5 linked regions of the Methanococcus voltae genome follow. The protein of the gene in region 4 binds, or shares a complex with, the protein of the main gene of each other region. Links are inferred from orthologs where the notes say so. Each region holds a gene or a part of one and is shown on either strand. Other genes may lie near its edges.

Region 1 (2,878 bases), 160 kb from region 4 along the record:
TACTTTCAGCATAAACTACAACTAAGAATACGGATATTGTTGCGAGTATTGGCAATATGTATTCTAAAGCTGGCCCCATACTTCCTGAAACCATTGCGGTAAAGAATTTCCATAAATAACCTTGTGGACCTAAAGCACCTACGAATATTGTTTGGGAAACCCCTGCTGCAATGAATAAACCGATACCAGAACCTATACCATATCGTGAAACAATTTCATCTAAATAGATAAGTAATATAGCACCGATTGCTAACTGCAATATTAAAGCTAATGACATCGTTGGCGTAAGTGCACCAAAAGCTCCTGCCAATACGAACATTCCAGCTTCTAAGAAACATAAGAATATACCAAATGCTTTTTGGAGACCTTGGAATAATGCCCTATTATCTGGTTTTGACATATCTAACTTAACCAGTTCAGAACCGATTAACAGCTGCATTATAATACCTGCTGTAACGATAGGACCAATACCTAATGTGATAATAGTTCCCATTTTTGATGCAGTAACAGTCTGCCAAAAGTCAAACAATGCGGGAATTTCCGAACCGCCAGTATAAACATCTATTGTACCCAATATGAAATATAATAGAAGTACAATTCCTGTCCAGTAGAGTTTACCTTTAAATGATATATCCCTATCAGGTCTCTTAACTTCCGGTATATATTCTAAAACGGGTCTTATTTTTTGAAGAAATGATTCCAAAATATCACCCAATATGATACATATTGTAAATTTGTGAGATTTAAAACTATAAGCTTAAAAATTATATACAACATTCGTACATTATTATGCCTACAATATATTAAATTACAATACGGGTTTTATTTATGATTTTAATTATAAATTATGTATTCATAGATTAATAGTTTATAATCTATGGATTTAGTTGTATAATCTCCTAATTACATCAACATACAATTACATAGTATATTAATATAACGATTTAAATCTAAATTAATTACCAAATATTATTAAAAATATTAACTTATTTTTAACTATTACAAACACTATAAACAAGAATATTAGATTTAAACCTTTTAAAAGAGTATTCACTAAATTTAAAGTTGATAATACACTTATTTTTTAAATTAAATGGTAAATATCTACAAATTCCATAAAATACTTTTTTAGCGATACTTTTCAAAAAAAGCTTTTTTTCATAGATTTTTGCATAGTATTCACTATCATAAAAAATAAAAGCCAAAAGAAGAATTATTTGAATGCTAATTCTAATTTTATGGTTGTTATTCTTAAAATTTTTAAGAATAAAACGTTTTTCAGAATTATAATTCAACAGCTTCTCCCCCTGCTGCTTCTAATTTTGCAACTGCATTTTCTGAAAATTCTACTGCTGAAACTGCCATAGCTAATGAAATTCTACCTTTACCGAGTATTTTATCAAAACCTAAAGCTGCTGCATCTACAACGATTTTGTCGCCGTCTTTTTCGAATGCGTCAATGTTGCTTAAAACATATTCTTGGAGTTCTCCAACGTTGATTGTTTTCAAATCTTTGATAAGGCTTGCGTGTCTTACAAATCCACTTCTTCCGAAGTAGTCAGGGTTGAATTTACAGATGCTTAACCATTTATGTTTCTGAACACCTGCGTTACCTCTACCCCCTCTGTGACCTGCGCCTCTATGCTTTTTAGCTTCTCCATAACCGCAAGTTCTGGAGCCTCTTAATTTAGTAATTTTTTTACTTTTTCTAATCATTAAGACCACCTTAAATTACAAATCTAACTATAACTTAAAAAAGTTAATTACATCATCTTTATAATTAAATCGTTTATTTTTCCAGCTCTGTAACCTAAGGCTCCACCTACTGAAAATGGCCTTTTGATTCCTTCTTTGTCATATCCTTTTCTTGGAGGGTGTAATCTGAATACAGGTTTTACTTCTGTATCTTTTAACTTGATTTCGCCAGCCATAACTTTTTCAGCGAATTCTGAAACTGATAAATCTGTAGATTCTTTAACAATTTCTTCACTTACTCTGTTATTGCCTGCTAATCTTCCTCTTTTCAAGATTAACTTTTCAAAGGTTTCGTTGTCAATTTCACCGTAGGTTACGAAATCCTTAACCTTTTTAACCATTCCAATGTAGTGTTCATTTTCTGGAACGATTACACAGTGGTTTACCTTGTGGAGTCTTAACATTTTTAATGTATCAGCGATGTCTCTTTTTACGCCAACGCTTCCTCTTACTCTAATAACTGCGTAAGCCATGTTTTCACCATTGACCTTTTTATAGGCATTATATGAATTATCCGCTAAATTTTAAAATAAATTCAACCAAATATCATATAATTTATTGATATATTTAATAAAAATTAATTATTACACCAAGTATAATAATTAATTTATCGTTTTTAGATTATCGAGCTAATTAGTAAACTTTACCTTCTTTAAGACCTAATTTAGCCTTTTGAGCAGGTAAACATTTTACAAAGTTTAAGTTGTTTAAAGAATCAAATACAGCTAATGCAAAGTTGTATGTTGTTCTTGTGTCTCCGAATGTTTTTGTCCAAACATCTTTAACACCAGCAAGTCCTAAAACTGACTTAGCAACATTACCTGCAACTAAACCTACACCTCTCGGTGCTGGTATGATTTGAACTTTAACACTACCGCAATTACCGTCTGCTGTGAATGGAATTGAGTGTGGTCCACCGCAACCGCATTCCCACGAACCGCAACCTACTCTAACTCTAATGAGTGATAATTTTGCGTGTGCGATAGCTTTTCTAATAGCTGGGCCAACTTCTTTAGCTTTACCCATGCCTACTCCAACGTAGCCGTTTTTGTTTCCAACTACTGCTGTAGCTCTGTATCTTGCCCTTCTTCCTGACTTGTGCATTCTTTGAACTAATTTAACG
Region 2 (4,911 bases), on a different replicon or contig from region 4:
TAAATAATAAATAAAATATATTTTTTAATAAAAAATAATACTAATTTTATATATTTATAAAAAAAGTACGATAAATAAATTAATTTAAATTTACCCGATTAAACTAACTAATATGATAAACGTTAATAAAATAGTATTAACAAGGTTAATATTTACCATATTTGTCATTTGATAGGGTATTTTATTCATTTACTGAATTATCTACTGAATTATCTACTGAATTATCTAATGATTTATTTAAACTACATAAAACTCTATAACCAGATTTTATTTTAACAATTTCCACATTTCCGTATGTTTTTTCCATAAAGTCAGTTAAAGACTTTGCACCGTGTTTTGTTTTAATAACCACATATATTTTACCATTTGGCTTTAAGAAATTTAAACCTTCAGATATTATCTTATGAATAATAGCTTTACCTGCTTTTATTGGAGGGTTTGAGATTATTGTATCAAATTTAGCATCTTTTGGTACTTCTTCGTACAAATTTCCTTGAAATATTTTTATATTTTTATTTTTCACGTGGTTTAACTTTATATTTTGTTTTGCTAAACTTACAGACCTTTTATTTATATCAGTCATAATTACCGAATTAACGTCATCTGCTAAGGATATGCCTATAGCACCATAACCACAACCCATATCCAATATATCATCTTCTTTTTTAAATTCAGAGTAATGTACAAGAATTTGAGAACCTTTATCCACATAATTTGGGGAAAAAATCCCTGCATCTGTGTTAAATAACAGTACTTTGTTATTTATGGTGCCCCTTATAGTTGTTTCATTGTGTTTTGAATTTGGATTTTCTGAAAAATAGTGCATAGTTTTACCTTTTGAAATTTTAAGTTAATTTAATAATATATTAACTTAATTTAATTTAATTTAAGTAATTTAGAATTATTTAAAATTAATAAGTAATTATAGTATAAAAATATTTTATAGAAATTATTTAATTTTACTCTTTCGTTTTTCAGAATAGGTTAACAAACCTACAGACATTAAAACCAAAAAGGTACCTGAAATCATTGAAATATTTAAAGATTCACCCAATAGTAAAACTCCAATAACTACACTCACAATTGGCTCCATAGTACTTAATATAGCTGCGTTAGAAGCTCCTATTTGTCCTACACCCCTTAAGAACAATATTAAAGAGATTGCAGTTGAAAATATTGCTATAAATGCCATAGCACCCCAAGCCATAGGTGTTAAATTTAGTGCAATTCCATTTGTAAGGAATCCATATATCAAAAGAATTGCAGATGCTGAAACCGTTAAGTAATAAGATGATACAATAGCATCTGAACACGTTAATTTACCTTGCCCTGCTGCTACAATGTACACCGCATACAATACTCCAGATATTAAACCTAAAAATATCCCGTAAGGGTTTAAAATTCCACCCTCGCCATTTGCTAATAATACTACACCGATTATAGAAAGTAAAAGGCAAAATATCTTTTCAGCGATTACTTTTTCTTTAAATAACGCCACCATAATTATTACAACAGAAGCGGGGTAAACAAAGTGTAAAACTGTTGCGGCACCTGTTGGTATGTAATAATATGCCATAACTAATGATAAAGCCGCAGCTACATAAAATAACGCTCCATAAAGTGCTATATCAAATATTTTGGTTGTAGTTATTTTTTTATCCACTTTTTTTATATTTAAGTATGCGCCCAAAAAAATGGCTGCAATTAAAAATCTGAACAATATAACCGTTGTAGCATTAGAACCGCCATCAAAAGCGATTAGTGCGAAATAAGGCACCATACCATAAGAGCCTGAAGCCAATAAAACATAAAGAATTCCTTTTAAATTAGATGAAGACATTAAATTACCTTTTTTATTTTATGAATTGATTAAATAACGTTTATAGGGTTAAAGATTATAAATTATATATAAATTGTAAAAATAACTGAAAAATTCTTAATTTTAACGAGTGTTAAAGATTTTTAACTTAACAGAGGTTAATTATCAAGATTAATCAATAAAAAATAATATTCATTCGATATAATCATACGAACCATCCATTTAGATATATGATATCATATCTGTAAAATATTAACAATATTAAATATTACTAATATTACTAATATTATTAGTATTAATAAAAGGAAAATAATAATTTAAATTTAAATTAATTTAGTTATTTAATATAGTTATTTAACTTAATATTAACTTAATTATTTAACTTAAATTATTAAATTTATTGTTGTCCTTTTGTTATTCTTCTGAAGATGTTTGTCCATCTTAATCTTCTTCCTACTCTACCGAGTTTGAAGTTTTTTTCACATTTTGATGAGCAAAAGTGCATAATTGAACCATCTTTTTTAACGTATTTTTTTCCGCATCCTGGTTCAATTTCACCTTCACAAAAGCTACATGTTTTCCATTCCATTTTCATCACCAAGTCGGAATTGTCAGTAATTGAACATAAACAATTGGTAAACATATTAAAAATATTTAATGTTTATAGTTTAACTACTGTATGATATCCGATTATAAGAATATGTTAGGATTGTTATCCACTTATCTTCTTCTTTTTCCTAAAGGTTTTGCTTCTCTCTCGGTTTCTCTTAACATAATAATATCGCCGAGTTTAACTGGACCTTTAACGTTTCTTGTTAAAATTCTACCATTGTCTTTTCCACCTAAGATTTTACATCTTACTTGGAAAATTTCGCCAGTAACTCCTGTTTTACCATTTACTTGAATGATTTCAGCAGCTACTGCCTCTTTGTATACCATTTCATCAGCCATTGCTAATCACCTAATTTGTGCTTATGCTTCGTGTTTCTAATTAATATAGATAAATTCATAAAGCAAATCTAAATTAAATTAAATTAAATTAATTAAATTATGCTTTTAAAGCGTTAACTTTTTCAACTAACTCGTTTAATCCTTCAGCATCTTCGGTTTCGATAATAGCAATTGCTGATGTAGGAACTTCTAAGTTTGCAGCTTTTCCTAAATCTTCTTTTGTAGCGCAATATGTGTATGCGATACCTTTTTCTTCACAGATAGCAGGGATGTGTGCTACGATTTCTTCAGGTTGAACATCTTTAGCAACTACTACTAATTTTGCTCTACTTCTTTCTACTGCTTTGGTTACTTCGTTAGCTCCTTTTTTAATCATAGTAGCTTTGGAAACTACTTCAGCAGTTTTCTCTTCTAATTCTTGTGGTACTTCAAATTTTACATAAACAGCCATATTATGACCTCCTTCACTATTTAAAAAAATTTTTTTTATCCGGATGGCACCCACTCGTATCATCATGGTATTATTAAAAGAGTGGTACACTACTATACTATACAATAGTATATAATATTTACGGTCAAAAAGTTAAAAAATAGTAATAATTAGAAATAATTAAAAATAAATAATGGTATTAATTGGTATTTATCAATACTCTACATATATTTAAGAAAATAAATTATATAAATCAAAAAAATGTTTTTAATCGATTTTAATAGTATATTCTTCTTATTATTTTATTATTATTTTATTATTTTATTATTTTATTATTTTTATTATTTTTATTATTTTAATTTAAAAAATTATCCAATAACTCTTTTGATTGATTAAATAACTCTTTTGCAACTTTTTCATCCTTTGCTTCTACCCTAATTCGAATGTAAGGCTCAGTGCCGGACGGTCTAATTAAAACCCAAGCATCTTTATCTTCGAGGTCAAACCTTGCACCGTCAAGGGTATTTGGTACACAGTTAAACAATTTTTCGCCTTCTTTTGCAACTTTTTGCATTACTTCGCTTTTTTTATCATCACTACAACTTATTTTTTCACGCATATTATCATAAGCGGGTATTTCATCCATTATGTCACATAATTTTTTATTAAAGTGCTCCATCATTTCCAAAAGTCTTAAACCGGACAATATCCCGTCAGGGGTCATATGTATTCCACTGTGTATCCAAGTACCGGAAGGTTCTCCCCCAAATTGAACATCTTCCCCGTTTTTAGCTAATTCTTTAATTTTATTCGATACAGCAACGTCTCCAACTTTTGTACGCATAATTTTTATAGATTTACCTTTTGAATTAGCGTTTACATATTCATCGAGTGCAATAGATGCATCAATTGTTGTAATTATGCTGTTTGTATCCGTTGTTTCTACAATAAATCGAGAATATGCGGTTAAAAGTTTATCAAAATCCGTTATACGTCCTTTTTCGTCAATTGCTATCATTCTGTCGGCATCACCGTCGTGTGCAATTGCGATATAATCTTTATTTGGAACCGAATTTAACCCTTTTATCATATCCATTGTTTCAATTAAGTTCTTTTCGTTTGGTTCGGGCATTCTACCAACAAAACGACCGTCAAAGTGTGAATTTATAGATATTACCTTACAACCCATTTCAGTAAATAAATATGGCGATAATTCGCAAGCTGCAGCGTTGCTACAGTCCACTAAAACGTTATGTTTGTAAGTTAATGGTTTCAAATTGTTTATTATAAATTTGCAATATTCAATTATTGAATATTTGTCTTCAACCACTTTGCCTATAGTACTCCAATTAGTTCGCTCATAATCCTTATTTTCAATTATGGACTCAATATGATGCTCTTGTTCTTCTAAAAATGCAGTACCATCTTTATTAAACAATTTTATACCGTTGTACTCGGGAGGGTTGTGGGAAGCTGTAATCATAATCCCCATTTCATAGTTTTTTGAAGCAAAACCAAGCACTGGTGTGGGTACAATACCTAATTTGCTTACAGTAGCCCCTCCATTTAAAAGACCGGTGATTATAGCACTTTCTATTAATTCGCCGGTTGTTCTTGAGTCCCTACCAATTACTACGTTCTTATAGTCTTTTGCGATTGCAAAACCTACATTATACGCTATTTCGGGGCTTAAATTTTTCATTCTGATTCC
Region 3 (4,873 bases), on a different replicon or contig from region 4:
AATCTATCATTGGCGTTATACCTGCATTTGTCATATAACTTACCAAATACTTCATTTCAGTTAAAGAACCTGTTGTGTATGGATTTATTTTCGAAATATCGGCTTCTTCGTCCATATTCTCAGTACATAATAATCCATCAAAATCAACAATTTCATTTGTTTCCAAATAGTCCAAACTTTCTATCCGTTGGTCATAACTCGTTATTTTTGCACCCATTAAAATATCTAAGTCTTCATCTTCTGCAATATTTGATATAATTTCCGAAAAATCGTCTATATTGTCAAAAACAGACTTACAAAGGAATTCACCTTCCATATTTCTGGATTGATATTTTGGGTATATATTGTCAATGATAAACTCGTACGTATGTATCATTTCCCCGATTGATTCAGCCATTGGAAATACAATTAATTGATTACCTTTTTTATCCGCTAAAATAGGACAACTTACTACAGGTAAATCAGCCGATAAAATACCGCCTATATGTTTAAACATTGGTATATTGATACTATTTGATGCAGCCCTTGCGACACTAACTGATGCACTCATTGTAATCATAGGATTGTCAACGTTTGTGTCGCAGATTATTGCATCGATAAAATCTTGGTCGTATGCAGGATATCCTATTATTTCGGGAGCTATCACATTTTCGATATCTGAAATTACATATTCTGGATTATCCACATCTATAACATCGTATCCTATCCCCTTTTCAGTTATTGTGGATATTTTTACCTGAATTTTGGAATTTTTGAATACTTTCTTTGCAGTTATTCTTTTTATAGCTGTTTCATATTCCAAATAAATCCCCTACTTCGATTTTTAAATTATTGCAATTATTAGTATTGATTAAATAATAAATAATTAGATAGGTTGTTAAAATTAGGCGAATTATTAAATAAATAAAATATTAAATAACTATATTATTTGATAAATAATTAATAAAAATTGAGAAAATTAATAACATTGCAAATTTGCAAATATGACATTTTATGAAAATTTATATATAAATTCCCATATAAAAGTGAATAATCAAATAAAAGAAAAACACTTTTTATCAGACTATTATTCATCTAATTTAATAACTTTAGGTTTTTTGATTGTTAAAGGTACAGCACCTTTGCTTACCTCTTCAATTGCTAAATCTAAAGATGAACTACTGTCAGAATCTACAGTAGTTGGTGCTCCGCCTGAAATTTGCAAGGCTCTTGAACCTATTAATCTCGCTTTTTCAAATTTTGTATAGCTCAAAAAATCACCCGCACGAACTTTTAACATTTTTGATTATAGAATTATGGATTTTGATTAATGGATTATTAATATTTTATTTATATTCCATTACATCGTCAAATAAATCCTTGTCGTTATGTAATCTATGGGATGCAAACATCCTTCTGCAACAATATTTTGTAATATCTAAATCGTCTAAAATCTCGTCTGATTTTTCCCCATTTGTAAGTCTTTCATGGTATTCTCCATACACTTCTGAAACAACTGTCCCACAAGAAAAGCATCTAACCGGAAACATCATATGTTATCACCTTTTTACCGGTAAAAGTGTTTAAAATTATAATATTCGTAATTACAGTATTGAATTATTTGTATTTCATTTTTAGGATAAATATGTTTTATACCATCAAATATTTAAAATTATTTAAAACTTAAAATTAAATCTGATAAAAAACTTAAAAACTTAAAAACTATACGGTTAATACTCAATAAATTTGTAATAGTAATAATAAAATCTAAAACTTAAAAATCAATAATTATTTCAATTATTTAATTTAGTATATAATATTTACATATTAACATACTTAATATATACTCAATTTTAAAAGTAAAATCTAAAAGATAAATAGTAAATAATTTATCTGTATGATTTTTGTCTTTTAGCTCTTGGACCTTTTGAAGACTTACTTGGTTTGTGCGGTTCAGTTCTTCTTGCATCACTAACTAACATTGTTCTGTCGTAAGCTAAGTACTTATCTTTTAATTCGAGGTTTCCTACGAATTCTACGATTGCTTTACCTAAAGCAGTTCTTACTGCTTCTGCTTGACCAACAGCACCGCCACCTTTAACGTCGATGTCGATGTTAATGTTGTTTAATTCTTCACCAGCTAAAATTACAGGCTCCATTAACTTCATTTTTAAGTATTTTGAGTCTATTAATTCTATAGGCTTTTTGTTAATTCTAATTCTTCCGTTTCCTTCTTTAGCAGTAGCTCTTGCAACTGCAGTTCTTCTTTTTCCTACTGTATTGATAACTTTCACGCTAAATCACCTCTAAATTAAAATTTAGCACCTAAGAAGCTACTTAATTCTCCCAAAGTTACGTACTTGTTTGTTTTTGGTATTGAACCTAAAACAATGTCTGCTTCAACACCTGCAGGAGCTCCTACTTCAACTTTAATTTTTTTGAATGCTTCTACTCCTCTTGGCTTTTTGTAAGGGAGCATGCCTCTGATAATTCTTCTTAATATATCTTCTGGCCTTCTTGGGAATTTTGGACCCATCTTTTTAGGGTTGGAAATACTTTTTCTGTTTCTCAATTGCACGTATTTTTGGAAAATAAATTCTTTATTACCAGTCATAATTGCTTTTTCAGCGTTGATAATTACAACTTCTTCACCGCTTAATGCAACTTTAGCAACATATGAAGCTAATCTTCCAACTACAGCGTTTTCAGCATTAATAACAACCATGCTTATCCACCTTTCGTGTTTATCGTTCATAAATATGATTATGAGGGCATATAAATGTATACGCCATAATGATAATAATTATCTGATAATTAGATTAATTTTAGCATTTAAATAATTAATAATGAAATAACATAATGAATAATAATATAATAATATAATAATATAATACAATAATTACTATAATAAATTATTATAATATTATACTAATATAATTATCTCAATTATGCCATAATAACTACTTTTGAACCTTTTGGGTTTTGTTCTACGAGTTCTGGGATTGTAATACATTTACCACCAGCAGCTTCGATAGCTAACTTTGCAGAGTTTGAGAAAGTGAATGCAGCTACAGTAACGTTTTGTTTTAAGGAACCTGCACCTAAAACTTTTCCAGCTACTACAATTGTATCGTTTTCTGAAGCGTATCTGTTTATTTTACTGATGTTTACTTCTGCCCTTCTTCTTGAAGGTTTTGCCATTCTTTTAGCAACGTCTTTCCAAATTGGTGCTTCATTTTTAAAAGCTGCTTCTTTTAAGAACTGTACCAATCCGTGTACTTCAGGGTTTGTTGCAAGTAATTTTCTCATGATTTTCACCATGTCATGTTTGATTATCTTATCATATTTCTAATATTAAATATTTATGAATAATATACTAATATTATATCAATATTATTAAATATAGTAAATAATCTCAAAGATTATAAATATTATTGGTTCGTGAAATTTTTGGAGTTAATATATTTAATTAACGTTATTTCGAGTAATTAATAAATTAGTAATACAATATTCGATTAATAAATATACTAATAATCATATTAATAAACTATTAATCAAATACATGACTTTCTAATTCAATTAAACATGTTTCAGCTTTATTTTTAAGAATCTCTAATGCAGACCTTATTAAATCCTCAGCTTCCATGTTTTTATGAGATTCAATTTTAAACTCTACGAGATTATCTCCGAGTTCTTTGTAAACCACATTACATGGTTGCCATTTTGAGTGAATTTTACCGGTTCCTACCAATGCTTCACATTCAGCCTCTAATTTCTGACCTTCTGCTAATTTAACCAATGGTACATTATCAAAAGCAGATTCTCCCACTTCTGAGTTTAAATCGGATGAATAAACTGTACAAGGTCCTTCTTTAGATACTACAAATGTTATTAACTCATCAGAACTTACAGGTTTTCCTTTTATTGGTACCATACCTAACCTATGAGCTAAAACTTCATCGTACATTGAAGAAGTGTTTTCATAGAAAAAAACATTTTCTATGGCATAAGTTGGTAATTCTGATATCATTATTCTTCTTAATGCACTGGAAAAAGATAAAGGAGCTTCAACTTTCATAGTTATGATTTCTCCAGTTCTTTTTACCTCTTTTTGCATATCAGTTATCAAAAAAATCACCAAATCAATTTCATAAATATTTAATAATTATTTAACAGGTATTTACTAAATTAATAGATTACCGTAAATTATTATAAATTTTAATCCAAAATATAAGAGTATTAATAATAAATTTGAATAAATTTATAAATTAAATTAATTATCTGTTTTTCCTTTTAGGTGTTGTACCATCGTGCGGAATTGGCGTAGCATCTTCGATTCTACCGATTCTAATTCCTGCTCTTGATAAAGCTCTGATAGCTGCTTGAGCACCTGGTCCTGGATTTTTGGATTTTTGTCCACCAGCACCCCTTACTTTAACGTGAACATGGTCAATACCCTTATCTCTGATTAAATCAGCGATTTTGAATGCTGCCTGCATTGCTGCGTAAGGTGATGATTCATCTCTCTGGTTTCTTACAATCATACCACCAGATACCTTAGCAATTGTTTCTGAACCTGTTACATCTGTAACATGAAGTATTGTGTTGTTGTATGATGCGTATATATGCACTACTCCCCATTTTTGACTCATTTAATCACCTTATTGTTTTTCCTCTACGGCTTTTGCCCTTTCAGGATGATTTTCGGCAGCCAAAGGTGAAATACCAACGTATGAAATAGCATCTGATTCTTCAAGTTCTACTAAGTATGAAGGTGATGATACTTTTCTACCGTTAACTGCAATGTGGCCGTGTACGATGAATTGTCTTGCTTGTTTTGGTGTTCTTGCTAAACCTTTCTCGTAAACGATTGTTTGTAATCTTCTATCTAAGA
Region 4 (4,856 bases):
CAAGCATATTACGAGATATTTTACTTATTGAATTTGCTGAAATTCTGTATTTTCCAGTTTTTGGATTCGTTCCAGTTTCTTCATCCGATTTTACATTTTTTAATTTTTTTGGCTTATTTATATGTTCTGCCAAAAATCTAAGCCCAATACATGCACCTATTGCGTCAGGGTCTGCATTATGATGGCATAAAAACAGAATTTCATCGGATTTTAGAATTTCTTTTAATTTTTCAATATCATATTTATTATTCATAAAATCATCATCTTTTCTTTTAAAATTTATAAATTAAGTTTATTTAACATATATTTTAAACTACTGTTTTGTATAGTAATATTGTTAAATTTTTGTAAAATAGATTGATTTAAAATTCAAATAACTTCAAATAATTACATAGCAATGTTTTAAAATTAAAAAATGAATAGTTTATTAAAAATATATATTTAATTATTGGTTGCCTTCGAGAGCTTTTTGTAAAGTTTCTTGGAGTTCTTCGTATCTTTGTTGCATTTTTTCTTCTTGTTTTGCAAAGGTAGCAACTCTGATGCTTAATGTTTCCAATTTTTCTTCTAATTCGATTTTAACTTCATCTTTTTTTCTTTTGATTAAGATTCCGCCAGCCATTTTGAAAACTTCGTCAGATTCTGATTTTGCCATTTCTTCGATAGCTTTTTCAAATTCTTTCATTTGTGTTTCAAATTGTTGTTTTTGCATCATAATCATTTGCAATTGTTGTTGTAATTGTTGAAATTGTGCAATTTGGTTTTGAACATCTGCAGGTACATCCATATTATCAATCCTCTCTTAAATTTCTGTTATTAGGTGTTATTACATATTATTATCTATTAGCTATATATTATCTATTTGATTAATTTGTATTCAAACTTTAATATTATCTTTTATTTATAATTTCGTATATGTTTTCAGCGATTTTTATCCACCGAATATATGAATATACGGAAGCTTTTAGAATACTTACCTCTTCGGCACTTCCACATATTTTTATGACATTATCTTTAATTTCCATATCGCATTTTGAACGAATTTGACTATCACAATGTTCAACATAAACACTATTATATATCGTTTCAGCTGTTTTAACATCGTTGAATGTTAATTCAAGTTCAAAATATGGATTATTGTTTGTTTTCATTTTCATTATTTCACGAATAGTTAGTTTATTCTTCCTCTTCGAAAATATCGAAAATTTTATGACCTGTGATTTTTAATTTAGGGCCAATATGTACGTTTTCAGAGTCATTTACGTTGTAAAAATCTAAAAAATGAACTCCTTCGCAACCTTTGTTAAATTTTAATAAGGTATATTCCGTATTATCTTTCTTATTAGTATTAATTGCATAAATTGGCTTTTTTAGATTATTAAACAAAAATTTTGTAAATAATTTCCTAAATTCCTTACAATTGTCCTCAAAATCATAAACTATAGTATTCTGAATTTCTACTTTTTCAGAAATGATTTCTCTTTGCAATTTGATAGCCATAATTACCGATAGAACTTTATTATTTTCAACATCGTATATTTTTAATTTATTAGGATTGCCCTTTAATTCCTCGATAACTACAAAATTTTTATATTTCTCAATTAATTCTGAAGCCGAAGTTTTCCCTCGATTAACAGTTTTAATATTAAAAACCTTTGACAAATCATTTGCTAAACTACGAGTTCTTTGTGAAGGCTTTCGGGATGTGGTTATTATCATATTACTAACCTACTTAAGTTATATATTCCATTTATATACATTATACTTTAATTATCTTGCCTGAACTTTTTTAACTATTTTAGGTCTTAATTTTATTAATACTCTATTACTGCAGTGTGGACATTTAGCTTTTGAACCGATATCATCAATTGTTATGATTCTTTGACAATTTGAACATCTGTATTCTACCATATTATCACCATTATGTAATTATCCGTCAATTATCTTCTTTTTTATATTATTTTTATAATATATTATTTTATTTTTATAATTATAACATTATAAGTCTAAAATTTTATGTAATATTATTATGAGTAATATACATAGTAATTTAAGTTATATATTTTTATTTATTCATAACTACTATATTGATATACTATATTTATGTTATTTTTACAAATAAGCAATATAATTAATCTATATCTAAAAATTAGTCTTAAAAAATTGAATAGTTTCATAAATCTTAAAATAAAATAAATAAAATAAGTAAGAATATTTGTTAAATTAAATTTCTCTGTTTTTACTATCAATAACTCTTCTGATAGCTTTTGTAACAGCTTTTCCCGAACCTGTTTCAGGGGTGTAAGCTCCACCAGCTAATTTAGCATTACACTTTGAGCATACCCAAATTGAAGTACCTGCTCTTTTTAATTTAGGGAATCCACATACAGGGCATTTGTATGCTTTTTTCTGTTTCATTTCTACGTTTCTTAATCTTACTCTGAGTTTTCTACCGTATCTTGGTCCGAACCTACCAGATGAACCAACTTTTTTAGTGTGGCTGTATTCTACCATATTATCACCTAATAATTAAAATATTGAAACTACATCCTTTTTGTCTTTAATTTGTAATTTCGTGTTTTTTCATAAATTTAATATATTTATTATTTATTGATTTAGTATTCTTTAGTATTCTTTAGTATTTTTTGCAACTTTTGCATTACTACTAAATTACTTCATCATTTTTGGATTTATTTCTAAATTATACAAATTTAAATCATAATCCTTTTAAAATGAGCATTTGCCCATTTAATACATAAACGTGTTGAATTTTAAAAAACACAAATTCGGCACGTAATATTTGTTGTATGTTAAATTAAGTTTTACACATATCCACGATATATTTACTCTATAGAATATCCTATACTACAATATAAACTTATCTATAGTATAAAATATTACAAGAATCATCACATAATTTAGATTATTACCCATCTAACAACTATATGATTTATCTAAAATTAGTATTGCTTTTTAATATATAAAACTATATCCAAACTACAAGTTTGAACTGTGCATTATTGTATTAAAAATTAACCTAAAAAATAAAATAAAAATAAAATAAAATAAAATAAAAATTGGAAAAATTTAGAAAGATTTATAATCTTTTTAAAACTCTTGTTTGAACAGAACCTTTTGTTATTTTATTTAAAAACATATAAAATTCGTTTTCAATACCACTTGGTATTTCAATCACAAACACAAGAGAGCCATCCCCCATCCATTCCTCTTTTTTAATAGTCCCGTATTCTGCCAAAGAGTGGTATAGTGTACCTGCATATTCCCCACCAAGTTTAACAGCCACTTCTCTTTTTTCGAATTTCATAGGTAAAATTAACCTAAGTTTTTTTATCACGTCATTTACTTGCTCTTCAGCACTTTTATACAAATCTATTGAAACCCTTGCTTCATTCATAGCATTTTCAATTCTTTTTGGAGGGTGAGGAGTATCGGTTTGTGGATTAATAGTATTCCTTGCAATAAAAGATATAACTTGCTTCTTTTTTTGTTCCTGCATTTCTTTTCGCTGTTCTGCAGTTAAATGAACTTGTCCTTTCATCAATATTTTTTCAGCAATTTTTTTACCATCTAAAGTTTCAAATACTTTCATTAATAGTTCATCAGGAGCTTTTTCTCCTTTTGCAATGTCCTTATAGATATGTTCTGATGCTAAAATGTCTGAAATATCCGCAGATGATTGATTTTCCTTATATTTAGCTGCTAAATATGGGTCGACATATATTTCAAATTTTTCACCGTGTGATTGTAGTCTTGCCATAACCGCATTATCTAATGATGCCATAATACCCCTTTTATCACTTGTTTTATCGAACAAAATAATTTTACACTAAAATAACCTAATATAAAATAATAATGCAAATTTAATATAGATTTAATATAAATTTAATGTAGAACTAAATAATAGAGTTATAATATTGTAAATACCCAATATTGTAAAAATGAAAAATAATTATTATTTTAAATTATTTTTTAACAATAACCTATTAAAATATATTTTCTTCAAATATTATTCTTCATTTTCTTCTTGAATTTTATTTTCATCTTCGATAGCTTTTGAAACGTATTCAATAACTGATTCAATTTCTTCAACTGATTTTTTCTCAACCAATTTCTCACTATCTTTTACAATTGCCATATCTACGCTAATAGCATTTAATTCAGGATTTATTTTGTTTAAAATATATATTGCCAAGTCCATACCTTCTTTGACAGTGATATTTTCATCGTATTTTTCTTCAAGAAGTTCCATTGCTACATGTCTGCCTGAACCGATTGCAGAAGCTTTGTATTCGATTAAAGCACCGCTTGGGTCTGTTTCAAATAATCTGGCACTGTGCTTATCAATTCCGGTAATTAAAAGTGCTAAACCAAATGGTCTTGCTCCACCGTGCTGTGTATAAGCTTGTTTAATATCACAGATTTTTTTAGAAAGTGCCTCGACAGTTATTTTTTCACCATAGGTGATTCTGTTTATTTGAGCTTCTGTTCTTGCCCTGTCTATTAAAACTCTTGCGTCAGCGACTAAACCTGATGTAGCAGCAACGATATGGTCATCGACTTGGAATATTTTCTCAATTGATGATACTTCGACTAACTTGTTTGAAATTCTTCTGTCGACTGCTAAAACTACACCATCTTTACATTTGATACCTACGGCTGTAGTGCCTCTTCTAACAGCTTCTCTTGCATACTCAACCTGGTATAATCTACCTTCTGGGCTGAATATTGTAATTGCTCTATCGTATCCTGATGCTCCTGGAACCATTTGCATAATCTTCCTCCTGTATACGCAATATTTTATTTTATTTTAGTCTAATTGTCAACCAAAATTAAAT
Region 5 (4,981 bases), 160 kb from region 4 along the record:
TGATGCAGTAACAGTCTGCCAAAAGTCAAACAATGCGGGAATTTCCGAACCGCCAGTATAAACATCTATTGTACCCAATATGAAATATAATAGAAGTACAATTCCTGTCCAGTAGAGTTTACCTTTAAATGATATATCCCTATCAGGTCTCTTAACTTCCGGTATATATTCTAAAACGGGTCTTATTTTTTGAAGAAATGATTCCAAAATATCACCCAATATGATACATATTGTAAATTTGTGAGATTTAAAACTATAAGCTTAAAAATTATATACAACATTCGTACATTATTATGCCTACAATATATTAAATTACAATACGGGTTTTATTTATGATTTTAATTATAAATTATGTATTCATAGATTAATAGTTTATAATCTATGGATTTAGTTGTATAATCTCCTAATTACATCAACATACAATTACATAGTATATTAATATAACGATTTAAATCTAAATTAATTACCAAATATTATTAAAAATATTAACTTATTTTTAACTATTACAAACACTATAAACAAGAATATTAGATTTAAACCTTTTAAAAGAGTATTCACTAAATTTAAAGTTGATAATACACTTATTTTTTAAATTAAATGGTAAATATCTACAAATTCCATAAAATACTTTTTTAGCGATACTTTTCAAAAAAAGCTTTTTTTCATAGATTTTTGCATAGTATTCACTATCATAAAAAATAAAAGCCAAAAGAAGAATTATTTGAATGCTAATTCTAATTTTATGGTTGTTATTCTTAAAATTTTTAAGAATAAAACGTTTTTCAGAATTATAATTCAACAGCTTCTCCCCCTGCTGCTTCTAATTTTGCAACTGCATTTTCTGAAAATTCTACTGCTGAAACTGCCATAGCTAATGAAATTCTACCTTTACCGAGTATTTTATCAAAACCTAAAGCTGCTGCATCTACAACGATTTTGTCGCCGTCTTTTTCGAATGCGTCAATGTTGCTTAAAACATATTCTTGGAGTTCTCCAACGTTGATTGTTTTCAAATCTTTGATAAGGCTTGCGTGTCTTACAAATCCACTTCTTCCGAAGTAGTCAGGGTTGAATTTACAGATGCTTAACCATTTATGTTTCTGAACACCTGCGTTACCTCTACCCCCTCTGTGACCTGCGCCTCTATGCTTTTTAGCTTCTCCATAACCGCAAGTTCTGGAGCCTCTTAATTTAGTAATTTTTTTACTTTTTCTAATCATTAAGACCACCTTAAATTACAAATCTAACTATAACTTAAAAAAGTTAATTACATCATCTTTATAATTAAATCGTTTATTTTTCCAGCTCTGTAACCTAAGGCTCCACCTACTGAAAATGGCCTTTTGATTCCTTCTTTGTCATATCCTTTTCTTGGAGGGTGTAATCTGAATACAGGTTTTACTTCTGTATCTTTTAACTTGATTTCGCCAGCCATAACTTTTTCAGCGAATTCTGAAACTGATAAATCTGTAGATTCTTTAACAATTTCTTCACTTACTCTGTTATTGCCTGCTAATCTTCCTCTTTTCAAGATTAACTTTTCAAAGGTTTCGTTGTCAATTTCACCGTAGGTTACGAAATCCTTAACCTTTTTAACCATTCCAATGTAGTGTTCATTTTCTGGAACGATTACACAGTGGTTTACCTTGTGGAGTCTTAACATTTTTAATGTATCAGCGATGTCTCTTTTTACGCCAACGCTTCCTCTTACTCTAATAACTGCGTAAGCCATGTTTTCACCATTGACCTTTTTATAGGCATTATATGAATTATCCGCTAAATTTTAAAATAAATTCAACCAAATATCATATAATTTATTGATATATTTAATAAAAATTAATTATTACACCAAGTATAATAATTAATTTATCGTTTTTAGATTATCGAGCTAATTAGTAAACTTTACCTTCTTTAAGACCTAATTTAGCCTTTTGAGCAGGTAAACATTTTACAAAGTTTAAGTTGTTTAAAGAATCAAATACAGCTAATGCAAAGTTGTATGTTGTTCTTGTGTCTCCGAATGTTTTTGTCCAAACATCTTTAACACCAGCAAGTCCTAAAACTGACTTAGCAACATTACCTGCAACTAAACCTACACCTCTCGGTGCTGGTATGATTTGAACTTTAACACTACCGCAATTACCGTCTGCTGTGAATGGAATTGAGTGTGGTCCACCGCAACCGCATTCCCACGAACCGCAACCTACTCTAACTCTAATGAGTGATAATTTTGCGTGTGCGATAGCTTTTCTAATAGCTGGGCCAACTTCTTTAGCTTTACCCATGCCTACTCCAACGTAGCCGTTTTTGTTTCCAACTACTGCTGTAGCTCTGTATCTTGCCCTTCTTCCTGACTTGTGCATTCTTTGAACTAATTTAACGTCCAAAACTTGCTCTTCAAGTTCAGGTAAAAGTACATCAACAATCTCTGGTTCAAGTATAGGAGTACCTTTATCGATGATTTCGTCGATTGAGGTAATTTGCCCTTCCTTTACTAACCTACCAACTTGAGTTTTTGGTTCCCAAGCATCGGTGTTAAATCTTCTTTTTTCAGCCATTTTATCACCTTACAAGCTAAGGATTTTTTCTTTTATTTCTTCAAAGTGTGCTGGCAAATCTTCAGGGTTTAAACCTTTTTCTAAGTACTTTGAGAATTGTTTCTTGTAAGCGTCTTCGTCTTCAGCTTTTAAAACTTTTGCATATTCAGCGATGTGAGCACCTGAAAGTCTTTCCTCATTACCGATGATTTCATCACCGTGTGGAATTTCTAAGCCTGCATCAAGAGCACCTTTTAAAACTGCGAATATTGCAGCTCCTTTTGTAGCTCTGTGTAAACCTTTATCGAGTACTGCTTCTTCAACGCCTTCTTTTACAGCTTTTTTACCAATCAATAAACCTGTTAAGTACGCTGTTGGTAAATTACCACAGTGTCCTTTATATCCTAATTTAACAAGCTCTTTTGAATGTGCTGAAGCTAATATGATATCTCCTTTCTCATCGTAAGCTACTATTTGAGCTACAATGTTGTTCAAGGATTTTCTCGCAACTAATCTTGGCTTACCAGACAATAATAATCCTAATCTTTGTCTGAAATCTGTTTTTCCTTCTCTTCTTCTTCTAAAAGGAACTCTGTACTTGGCGTTTCTTGCCATAACCATTCCTCCTTATAACTTTAGTTATAAATCAATAATAATTACGTATTATTAATAATTAATTAATAATTAGTTATTAATTATTTAATAATCAAATAACATGAATTAATATATATTAACTCTCTCGCAATTATTAGTTTATTAATTATAAAGGATAATTATTTTATGAAAAAATTAATAAATCAAAACACTAATTATTCGCTTAAGATACCGTGATCTTTCATGTAGAGTTTCATGTGGTTTCTACTTCTGAAAGCGCCACCTTTAGCCATTCTGTACAATTTTCTGTACTGTGTTCTTTCGATTTTATCTTCTTCTCTCATTTCTTTTAACATTCTTCTTAAAGGTCTAATGGTGTTAATCCATTTTTCTTTCTTAGGAGTTCTTGCACCCTTAGCACCTTTTCTAGAACCTTGGCCTTTTCTTTTGCCTTTTCTTTTCTGTTCTTGTATCTTTTTCTTTCTTGCGCTACTGATACCCTTTTCTTGCTTTTTAACAATGATACCGTCTTTAACTAAAGCTCTAATATCATCTTTGGTAATTGCAAGTTTAACTTTTTCTAAGTTTTCAGGGTCAACCCATACTCTATCAATACCGCAATCGAGTATGTTAGCTGCAATTCTTCTTTGAGTTGATACATCCATAATATCACCTGTCTTTACATTTTCAGACGTATGGATTCGATTGTTATAATTGCAATAACATTAATTCATGAGAATTACTCTAATTAGCCTGAATTTGATAATTGAATTATAGAATTGAATTATTATTATTTTTAAATAAATTTTGAATTTTTACTTAATTATTGTAATAATTCTTCTTGTTTTTGTTTTGAAATGTTTAAAATTCTAATATTTAATTCGTTAGCTTTTTTAATCATTTCAATTCTTTTTCTCTTACCAACTGTTGATGCAATTCTTGCTGCCTGAGTTTCAGGGTTTAAAGCTGAAATCTCTTTAACGTTATTAACAAGAACGTCTTCCAAACCTGATGGATGAAGATTCCTTACTAATGCAGGACATCTGTATCCGATTTTAACTACAGCAGCTCTGTGTTTCAATCCAATTCTCATACCACTGTGTTTACCGAATGGTCTTCTCCAGCTGGTACCGATTCTTGCGGTTCTGTGGCTATCTTGTCTTTTGAATTCAGGTCTTTTCTGTTTCATTTTGAGTTTTAATCTCATTAATCTTTTAAAATCACTCATGAAACCACCTATAATACCTTACCTGCTTTTTCAACGATGTAGATACCGTCTTGGAATACTCTTGTATCTCTTCCGCTTACTTTAGTGGCTTGTTCAATGTTTGCAGCAGTTTGACCAACAAATTCCTTGTTGATTCCGCTAACTATTACTTGTTCACCGCTTACTTTAACAGTGACATTAGGCATTACTTTTGCATTTCTTGGGTGTTTTTCACCTAAGAAGTTGTCAATAATTACAATGTTGCCTTTAACACTTACTTTCATAGGAAAGTGGGCGTATTTAATTGCTAATTTGTAATCAAAGCCTTCAGTAACTCCTTTTATCATGTTAAGAGCGTGTGCTTTATATGTACCTACCATAGCGGTCTGTTTTTTATTCGGGAAAGAACATTGAATAACAAGTTTATCATCTTCTAATGAGAATTCGATTCCTGTGTAATTTAATGTTTTTTCTAATTGTTTACCGCCGGATTTTACAGTAATGTTGTTGCCGTTTAGTTCAACATTTACATTTTCTGGGATAGAAACTTCTTCCCTTATAATTGCAGCAACTGGCATAACTATACCTCCTCGTCTTATCGTATGAAAATACAATAATAATGAATAATATCTTAGGATATTAG

What was found.
Region 1: rpl37A (region 4) and J3E06_RS00850 share a complex: the UniProt entries of both Methanocaldococcus jannaschii proteins name them as parts of the 50S ribosomal subunit. The link is inferred for Methanococcus voltae from one-to-one orthologs.
Region 2: rpl37A (region 4) and rpl7ae share a complex: the UniProt entries of both Methanocaldococcus jannaschii proteins name them as parts of the 50S ribosomal subunit. The link is inferred for Methanococcus voltae from one-to-one orthologs.
Region 3: rpl37A (region 4) and J3E06_RS05435 share a complex: the UniProt entries of both Methanocaldococcus jannaschii proteins name them as parts of the 50S ribosomal subunit. The link is inferred for Methanococcus voltae from one-to-one orthologs.
Region 5: rpl37A (region 4) and J3E06_RS00855 share a complex: the UniProt entries of both Methanocaldococcus jannaschii proteins name them as parts of the 50S ribosomal subunit. The link is inferred for Methanococcus voltae from one-to-one orthologs.

The regions. Positions count from the first base shown.
Region 1 is NZ_JANUCR010000001.1:205,136-208,013, forward strand. It holds J3E06_RS00850 (uL15 family ribosomal protein), read right to left. Parts: upstream 1,717-2,878; coding sequence 1,285-1,716; downstream 1-1,284. Other genes in the region: secY (preprotein translocase subunit SecY), read right to left, coding at 1-703; J3E06_RS00855 (50S ribosomal protein L30), read right to left, coding at 1,764-2,228; J3E06_RS00860 (30S ribosomal protein S5), read right to left, coding at 2,389-2,878. UniProt on the Methanocaldococcus jannaschii protein: Binds to the 23S rRNA.
Region 2 is NZ_JANUCR010000004.1:211,908-216,818, reverse strand. What follows is about bases 1,545-4,338. They hold rpl7ae (50S ribosomal protein L7Ae), read right to left. Parts: upstream 3,222-4,338; coding sequence 2,868-3,221; downstream 1,545-2,867. Other genes in these bases: glmM (phosphoglucosamine mutase), read right to left, coding at 3,556-4,338; J3E06_RS06315 (30S ribosomal protein S28e), read right to left, coding at 2,540-2,770; J3E06_RS06320 (50S ribosomal protein L24e), read right to left, coding at 2,217-2,408; J3E06_RS06325 (DMT family transporter), read right to left, coding at 1,545-1,840. Also shown: J3E06_RS06330 (class I SAM-dependent methyltransferase), read right to left, coding at 182-826; more of J3E06_RS06325, read right to left, coding at 950-1,544; more of glmM, read right to left, coding at 4,339-4,911. UniProt on the Methanocaldococcus jannaschii protein: Multifunctional RNA-binding protein that recognizes the K-turn motif in ribosomal RNA, the RNA component of RNase P, box H/ACA, box C/D and box C'/D' sRNAs.
Region 3 is NZ_JANUCR010000004.1:18,499-23,371, reverse strand. The notes cover bases 998-3,753. They hold J3E06_RS05435 (50S ribosomal protein L13), read right to left. Parts: upstream 2,705-3,753; coding sequence 2,291-2,704; downstream 998-2,290. Other genes in these bases: J3E06_RS05425 (DNA-directed RNA polymerase subunit D), read right to left, coding at 3,530-3,753; J3E06_RS05430 (50S ribosomal protein L18e), read right to left, coding at 2,926-3,288; J3E06_RS05440 (30S ribosomal protein S9), read right to left, coding at 1,869-2,273; J3E06_RS05445 (DNA-directed RNA polymerase subunit N), read right to left, coding at 1,326-1,532; J3E06_RS05450 (DNA-directed RNA polymerase subunit K), read right to left, coding at 1,067-1,252. Also shown: J3E06_RS05455 (hypothetical protein), read right to left, coding at 1-802; more of J3E06_RS05425, read right to left, coding at 3,754-4,096; J3E06_RS05420 (30S ribosomal protein S11), read right to left, coding at 4,257-4,631; J3E06_RS05415 (30S ribosomal protein S4), read right to left, coding at 4,641-4,873. UniProt on the Methanocaldococcus jannaschii protein: This protein is one of the early assembly proteins of the 50S ribosomal subunit, although it is not seen to bind rRNA by itself. It is important during the early stages of 50S assembly.
Region 4 is NZ_JANUCR010000001.1:368,122-372,977, forward strand. Bases 870-3,608 are described here. They hold rpl37A (50S ribosomal protein L37Ae), read right to left. Parts: upstream 2,515-3,608; coding sequence 2,224-2,514; downstream 870-2,223. Other genes in these bases: J3E06_RS01700 (KEOPS complex subunit Pcc1), read right to left, coding at 891-1,157; J3E06_RS01705 (rRNA maturation protein), read right to left, coding at 1,177-1,719; J3E06_RS01710 (DNA-directed RNA polymerase subunit P), read right to left, coding at 1,771-1,911; J3E06_RS01720 (ribosome assembly factor SBDS), read right to left, coding at 3,098-3,608. In the rest of the region: J3E06_RS01690 (DHH family phosphoesterase), read right to left, coding at 1-253; J3E06_RS01695 (prefoldin subunit beta), read right to left, coding at 446-787; more of J3E06_RS01720, read right to left, coding at 3,609-3,802; psmA (archaeal proteasome endopeptidase complex subunit alpha), read right to left, coding at 4,028-4,795. UniProt on the Methanocaldococcus jannaschii protein: Binds to the 23S rRNA.
Region 5 is NZ_JANUCR010000001.1:205,632-210,612, forward strand. The notes cover bases 1-2,864. They hold J3E06_RS00855 (50S ribosomal protein L30), read right to left. Parts: upstream 1,733-2,864; coding sequence 1,268-1,732; downstream 1-1,267. Other genes in these bases: secY (preprotein translocase subunit SecY), read right to left, coding at 1-207; J3E06_RS00850 (uL15 family ribosomal protein), read right to left, coding at 789-1,220; J3E06_RS00860 (30S ribosomal protein S5), read right to left, coding at 1,893-2,558; J3E06_RS00865 (50S ribosomal protein L18), read right to left, coding at 2,568-2,864. Outside these bases: more of J3E06_RS00865, read right to left, coding at 2,865-3,152; J3E06_RS00870 (50S ribosomal protein L19e), read right to left, coding at 3,347-3,796; J3E06_RS00875 (50S ribosomal protein L32e), read right to left, coding at 3,955-4,359; J3E06_RS00880 (50S ribosomal protein L6), read right to left, coding at 4,368-4,916.